Regions from separate parts of the Methylobacterium sp. BI1 genome, predicted to be linked through region 1. Evidence: predicted binding sites of a transcription regulator. Region 1 holds the regulator's gene; the other holds the start of a gene.
The links. The regulator PhoB, encoded in region 1, activates phosphate uptake and scavenging genes when phosphate is short. The targets are predictions, from matches to a motif close to TGTCATNNANCTGTCAT.
Positions count from the first base shown of each region.

Region 2: AC1MGR_RS13025 (alkaline phosphatase D family protein) is a predicted target of PhoB. The motif match lies at 1,972-1,988, and genes of this name have one in related genera.

Region 1 is NZ_CM155267.1:4,966,950-4,970,613, forward strand. Features, by position in the region: gene AC1MGR_RS23545 (SDR family oxidoreductase) at 1-52, shown strand, start outside; gene AC1MGR_RS23550 (matrixin family metalloprotease) at 145-1,188, shown strand; gene phoB (phosphate regulon transcriptional regulator PhoB) at 1,235-1,939, opposite strand; gene phoU (phosphate signaling complex protein PhoU) at 1,969-2,694, opposite strand; gene pstB (phosphate ABC transporter ATP-binding protein PstB) at 2,781-3,599, opposite strand; gene pstA (phosphate ABC transporter permease PstA) at 3,652-3,664, opposite strand, start outside.
Region 2 is NZ_CM155267.1:2,765,012-2,768,675, reverse strand. Features, by position in the region: gene AC1MGR_RS13030 (ABC transporter ATP-binding protein) at 1-281, shown strand, start outside; gene AC1MGR_RS13025 (alkaline phosphatase D family protein) at 339-1,928, opposite strand; gene AC1MGR_RS13020 (malate synthase G) at 2,245-3,664, opposite strand, start outside.

The DNA of each region.
Region 1 (3,664 bases):
CAGCGGGGCGGCCCTGCGCGTCGATGGCGGCGTGGTGCGCAGCATCGTCTGAGGGCGCGCCGTCCGGGCGGGCGACGGCCGGCGCGGTAAGGATTTCGTAACCTCCCCCGCCGACCCTGGCCCGAACGGACGGGAGGGCGGTCGATGGGGGATTATGCGCTGGAAGGTCCGCGCTGGGGCACGGGCGCGGCGGGCACGGGCGGCGGTACCGTCACCTGGGCCGTCGACAGCACGATTCCCACGGGCTTCGTCAGCCTCATCCAGGCGGCCTTCGCCACCTGGGCGGCCGCCGCCAACATCGCGTTCCAGCAGGTGGCCGCCACGGCCAGCGCCCAGATCGACTTCACCCTCGGGGGGATCGACGGGCTCGGCAACACCCTGGGCTACGCCAACTATTCCTATAGCGGCCAGCGCATGCAGTCGGTGGCGGTGACCTTCGACAGCGGCGAGGGCTGGCACGCCGTCTCCGGCGGGCGCGTGGTCAGCACCCAGAACGTCGACCTCTCCCTGGTGGCGCTGCACGAGATCGGCCACGCCCTCGGCCTCGATCACTACAACACCAAGCCCGAGGTGATGAACGCCATCCTCAACACCGGCATCAAGACCCTCGCGGCCGGCGACATCGCGGGGATCCAGGCCCTGTACGGCGCGCCCCCCGCCCCGTCCGCGCCGGTGGTCGCCGCGGCGGCCGTACCGGCAGCGCCCGTCGTGCAGGCCGACGCCACGGCGGTCTACCGGTTCTACGACACCCACACGGGGGATCACTTCTACACCACGAACACGGCCGAGAAGCTGCAGATCGAGAAGACGCTGCCGTGGTTCACCTACGAGGGCACCCCCTGGGCGGCCCCGGCCAAGGGCGCCGACACCGTGGACGTGTTCCGGTTCTTCGACACGGCCTCGAACGCCCACTTCTTCACGACGAGCGTCGCCGAGCGGGACCAGGTCCTGAAGACCGCGCCGACCTACAAGTACGAGGGCGTGGCCTTCGAGGCCTACGCGGATGCGGGCGCCCCCGGCGGCCTGACCCTGGAGCGCTTCTACAACACCCAGACCGGCCAGCATCACTTCGCCGGCAGTGCCGAGGAGGCCAACGGCATCAACCACGGCGCCGCCGGTCCGGGCTGGGTCGACGAGGGCAAGGCCTTCACCGTCCACGTGCCCACCGACACCATGATCTTCGCGTAAGGCGGCGGGCTCGACGGTTCGCCGCGCCGGCCCACCTCGGGGTCGGCTACTCGGCCTCTGCTTCGAACATCTCGTCGAAGGAGTAGCCCGAGCCGCGCACCGTGCGGATCGGGTCGCTCTGGCGCGGGCGGTTCAGGGCCTTGCGCAGGCGCCCGACATGGACGTCGACGGTGCGCTCGTCGATGTAGACGTCGTGGCCCCAGACGCCGTCGAGGAGCTGCTCGCGGGAGAACACCCGGCCGGGGCTCTGCATCAGGAACTCGAGGAGCTTGAACTCGGTCGGCCCGAGATGGATCTCGCGGCCCTCCCGGCGGATGCGGTGGCTGACCCGGTCGAGCTCGATGTCGCCGGCCACCAGCAGGTTGGCGACGTGGGCGGGCTTGGCCCGGCGCAGCAGGGCGCGGACCCGGGCGAGGAGCTCGGGCACCGAGAACGGCTTGACGATGTAGTCGTCCGCCCCCGTGCCGAGGCCGCGGATGCGGTCGCCCTCCTCGCCCCGCGCCGTGAGCATGATCACCGGCAGCCGCTCGGTCTCGCGCCGGGCGCGGATGCGGCGGCAGAGCTCGATCCCCGACAGGGCCGGCAGCATCCAGTCGAGCAGGACGAGGTCGGGCACCTGTTCCTGCAGGCGCAGGTCCGCCTCGTCGCCGCGGGCGGCCGAGTCGACGACGAACCCCTCGGCCTCGAGGTTGTAGCGGAGGAGGAGGGTCAGGGCCTCCTCGTCCTCGACGATCAGGATACGCGTACTCATCGTGCGCTTTCGATCAGTCCGGCACGGGGTCAGGCCGCGCCGGGCATGTCCACGGTGGCGTAGTTGGAGGCGTCGTTCTTCGGGCGCTCGCGCTCGGCCAGGAGGTTCTCGCCGGTGACGAGGTAGTGGATCGTCTCGGCGATGTTGGTGGTGTGGTCGCCGATGCGCTCGATGTTCTTGGCCACGAACAGGAGGTGCGTGCAGAACGAGATGTTGCGCGGATCCTCCATCATGTAGGTCAGGAGCTCGCGGAACAGGGAATTGTAGAGGGCGTCGATGGCGTCGTCGCGCTCCCAGACGTCGAGGGCCGCCTTGGTGTCGCGGCTGGCATAGGCGTCGAGCACGTCCTTAAGCTGCTCCTGCACCAGGTCGCTCATGTGCTGGACGCCGATGACGATCTTCTGCGGCTGGATCTGGTCGGCGATCGCCACGACGCGCTTGGCGACGTTCTTGGCGAGGTCGCCGATGCGCTCCAGATCGTTCGAGACGCGGATCGCCGTCACGGTCTCGCGCAGGTCGATCGCCAGGGGCTGGCGCCGGGCGATGAGCAGGATCGCCCGCTCCTCGATCTCGCGCTGGAGGGTGTCGAGGCGGGCGTCGGCGGCGATCACGGCCTGGGCCAGGGCCGAGTCCCGGCGCACCAGGGCCTCGCCGGCCTCGGTCATCATCTTCTCGGCGATGCCGCCCATCTCGGAGATCGAGCGGCGCAGGTCCTCGAGGTCCGTGTCGTAGGATTTGACGATGTGGTCGGGCATGGGTCTCGCTCCTCGATCGGGCCCGACTGTCCGGGGCCCGCCCTGGCGGTGATGGGGGGCGCGGGCCGGGATCGGCCGACGGAGGATCAGCCGAAGCGGCCAGTGATGTAGTCCTGCGTCTGGCGCTTCTCCGGATTCATGAAGATGCGCGTCGTGGGGCCGAATTCCACCAGCTCGCCGAGATACATGAACGCGGTGAACTGCGAGATGCGGGCCGCCTGCTGCATGTTGTGCGTGACGATGACGATGGTGAATTCTGAACGCAGCTGCTCGATCAGCTCCTCGATGCGGCCGGTGGAGATCGGGTCGAGGGCCGAGGTCGGCTCGTCGAACAGGATCACCTCGGGGCGCTGGGCCACCGTGCGGGCGATGCAGAGGCGCTGCTGCTGGCCGCCCGAGAGACCCATGCCGGACTGCTTGAGCTTGTCCTTCACCTCGTCCCAGAGGGCGGCCTTGCGCAGGGATTCCTCGACGCGCATGTCGAGGTCGGCCTTGGGCAGCTTCTCGTAGAGGCGCAGGCCGAAGGCGACGTTGTCGTAGATCGACATCGGGAACGGGGTCGGCTTCTGGAACACCATGCCGATGCGCGAGCGCAGCTCGTTGAGGTCGACCTTGGAATCCAGCACGTTCTGGCCGTCGAGGAGGATCTCCCCTTCCGCGCGCTGGTCCGGATACAGGCTGTAGATCCGGTTGAAGGTGCGCAGCAGGGTGGACTTCCCGCAGCCCGACGGTCCGATCAGCGCCGTGACCTGGCGGTCGTGGAAGTTGAGGTTGACCGACTTCAGGCCGTGGAAGCTGCCGTAGTAGAAGTTCAGGTCCTTGACGGCGATGCGGACCGGTGAGGACTCGTCAGCCTTGTGGCGTCCGGTGAGCTGCGCGGACGTGATCCCGGGGGCGGCGTTCATCGGTTCAAGATCCTATCGGTCGAAAGAGCGGGGACAGGCGGCGCGCCGGTGGTCAGCGCGACCGC
Region 2 (3,664 bases), 2.2 Mb from region 1:
GGGCCGTGCTGGCGCGCGAACTCACCGATCCGGTCGACCTCCTCGTCGTGGCCAACCCCTGCTTCGGGCTCGACTTCACCGCCGTCGCCGAGATCCGGGCCCGGATCGTGGCGGCCCGCAACGCCGGCGCGGCGGTCCTGCTGATCAGCGAGGATCTCGACGAGATCCTGGAGCTCTCGGACCGCATCGTGGTGATGTCCGACGGCCGCATCGTGCACGCGGTGAATCGCGCCGAGGCCGACGCCCGCAGCATCGGCCGCCACATGGCGGGGCATCACTGAGGGGCGGGACGGACGTGTCGGACCGCCGAGCCCGGGCGGGCGTGTCCGGTCCGCAGGTCAGGTCCGCACGGGGTCGAGGGTCACCGACCAGAGCGCGGTATCGGCGGCGTCCTTCAGGGTGACGGTCATCTGCTCCGTCGCGCCCTCGACTGCGACGTGCCCGAAGAACTGGTAGCCCGCGGCCGGCGAGAGATTGGTCCGGCCCGGCGGGGGGGCCTTCGCGAAGCGCAACTGGGGTCCGAAGGTGTCGTCGAGGGCGTTGGGACCGAAGGTGCCGGCATGGAGCGGGCCTGCGACGAACTCCCAGAACGGCTCGAACTCCTGGAATCGGGCCCGGTTCGGGTCGTAGTAATGCGCGGCCGCGTAGTGCACGTCCGCCGTCAGCCAGACGGTGTTGCGGATGCCCGCATCCCGCAGGAATCGCAGGAGGTCGGCGATCTCGAGTTCCCGGCCCAGCGGCGGCCCGTCGCCCTGCGCGACGGCTTCCGAACCGAAGGGCGGCTGGGCGTCGTAGGGCACGACCAGCCCGATCGGCATGTCGGCCGCGATCACCTTCCAGGTCGCGCGGGAGGCGAGGAGTTCCCGCTTGAGCCAGGCGATCTGCGTCGGGCCGAGGAAGTGGGCCTCCGGGCCGTAGGTGGTCTGCCGGTTCTCGCCGTTCGGCCCGCGATAGGAGCGCATGTCGAGCAGGAACACGTCGACCAGGGGCCCATGCGAGATCCTGCGGTAGACGCGGCCGGGTTCCGAGGGCGCGAAGCGCATCGGCATGTATTCGTGGAAGGCGCGCGCGGCACGGACCTGGAGCGCCAGCACGTTCGGGTCGCGATAGGCCTTCCGCAGGTGTTCGGCCCGGGTCAGAGGCTCGCCGGGCCACCAGTTGTTGGTGACCTCGTGGTCGTCCCACTGCGCGAAGATCGGGATTTCGGCGTTCATCGCCAGCACGTTCGCGTCGGTGAGATTGTAGCGGTAGCGCCCGCGGAACTCCTCCAGGGTCTCGGCCGGCTTCGACACCGCCTCGGTGACGCGGTTGCGCCAGAGGGTGCCGTCGGGCAGGCGCACCTCCGGCACGATCGGCCCGTCGGCGTAGATGGTGTCGCCGGAATGCAGGAAGAAATCCGGCCGGTTGCGCAGCATGGCCGCGTAGATCGTCATCCCGCCCCGGGCCTCGTCGATGCCCCAGCCCTGGCCGGCCGTGTCGCCGGACCAGCAGAACGAGACCGAGCGGCGCTCGGCGGGCGCCGTGCGGAAGCGCCCGACCTGCGGCGCGCCGAGGATCGTCGGGGCGGCGAGATCCTGCAGGCGGACCCGGTAGAACACGTCCTGGCCCGCCGGCAGGTCCGTCAGGGCGACCTTCACGGTGCCGTCGCTCACCGGGAGCGCATCCGCGAAGACGCCGCCGTGAATATCGGCGAAGCTTTCCGTGGTCGACCACTCGATCATCGCCCGGCAGGGGCGGTCGGCCCGCGCCCAGACCACGGCGGAGCTGCCGTCGACGTCACCGGATTGCAAGCCGTGGGTGAGGATCGGGCGGTCTGCGGCCCGGCTGAGGCCGGGCCGGAAGACGCCGGTGCCGAGACCGACGAGGCCGGCGGCGGCACCGGTCAGGAACGGGCGACGGGTCAGGCTGGAACGCGACGAGGCGGACATGGCGGCGGACTCCCTTCCGGAGGCTCCGCTATGGCGAACCTGTCTGACGCCTTGACGACGCTGCACGCGGCAGCGGCCTTTCGCGACGTCTGCCCTGCACGGGAATGGGATGCGGAGCCGTCGTCGGTGGTGATGCCGGTGCGGGTTGCGGGGCCTGTCTGCCGGGCCGAAGCCCGGCAGGAGAGCGGCACGAGGGAGGTTTCCGTCCGGGGCGCAGACCCTGCGTGCCGCCCGCACCGGACCTGTCTCGGCTTCAGGCTCTGCCGAGACCGAGCCGAGCGCCACGGCACCCGGCGCGGGCGGACGGGAAGCCGGTCTAGCGGGCCGCCTTCGCGGCACGGCGGCGCTCGGTCAGGATCCATTCCGTGTAGCCGTTCGGCTGCTCGCGGCCCTTGAAGACGAGGTCGCAGGCCGCCTGGAAGGCCGGGCCGTCATAGTCGGGGGCCATGGGGCGGTAGAGCGGGTCGCCGGCATTCTGGCGATCGACCACCTTCGCCATCCGCTTGAGCGCCGTCATCACCTGCTCCTCGCTGACGACGCCGTGATGCAGCCAGTTCGCGATGTGCTGTGACGAGATCCGCAAGGTCGCTCGGTCCTCCATCAGCCCGACATCGTGGATGTCCGGCACCTTCGAGCAGCCCACCCCCTGGTCGATCCAGCGGACGACGTAGCCGAGGATGCCCTGGACGTTGTTGTCGATCTCCTGGGCCACGTCGTCGGGGGCGAAGTTCGAGCGGGCCAGCGGAATCTCGAGGATCTCGTCGAGGGCCGAGCGCGGACGGCGGGCGAGTTCCACCTGCCGGGCCCGCACGTCGGTCTCGTGATAGTGCAGCGCGTGCAGGGTCGCGGCGGTCGGCGACGGCACCCAGGCCGTGCTGGCGCCCGCCTTCGGGTGGGCGCCCTTCTGCATCAGCATGTCGGCCATGGCGTCGGGCGCCGCCCACATGCCCTTGCCGATCTGCGCGTGGTCGAGCAGGCCGCAGACGAGGCCGACATCGACGTTGTTCTCCTCGTAGCCCTTGATCCAGGGCGTCGCCTTCATGTCGTTCTTGCGAATGACCGGGCCGGCCTCCATCGCGGTGTGGATCTCGTCCCCCGTGCGGTCGAGGAAGCCGGTGTTGATGAACACGACCCGCTCGGCCGCCGCCGCGATGCAGGCGGCGAGGTTGACCGTGGTGCGGCGCTCCTCGTCCATGATGCCCATCTTGAGGGTGTTGGCCTCGAGACCCAGCATGGCCTCGACGCGCCCGAACAGCTCGACCGCGAAGGCGACCTCCTCGGGCCCGTGCATCTTCGGCTTGACGATGTAGACCGAACCGCGCCGGCTGTTGCGCAGGCCGGAATCCCCCTTGAGATCGTGGATCGCGATCATCGCGGTGACCGCGGCGTCGAGCATGCCCTCGGGGATCTCGCGGCCCTCGGCGTCGAGCACCGCGTCGGTATCCATGTGGTGGCCGACATTGCGCACGAGCATCAGGGAGCGGCCCGGCACCACCACCTCGCCGCCGTTCGGCGCGATGTAGTGCCGGTCGGGGTTGAGGCGCCGCTCCAGGGTGCGGCCATCCTTCTGGAGGGAGGCCGTCAGGGTCCCGTTCATCAGGCCGAGCCAGTTGCGGTAGACGACGACCTTGTCGTCGGCATCGACCGTGGCCACGGAATCCTCGAGGTCCATGATCGTCGAGACGGCCGATTCCAGCAGGATGTCGGCGACGCCGGACGCATCGAAGCGGCCGATC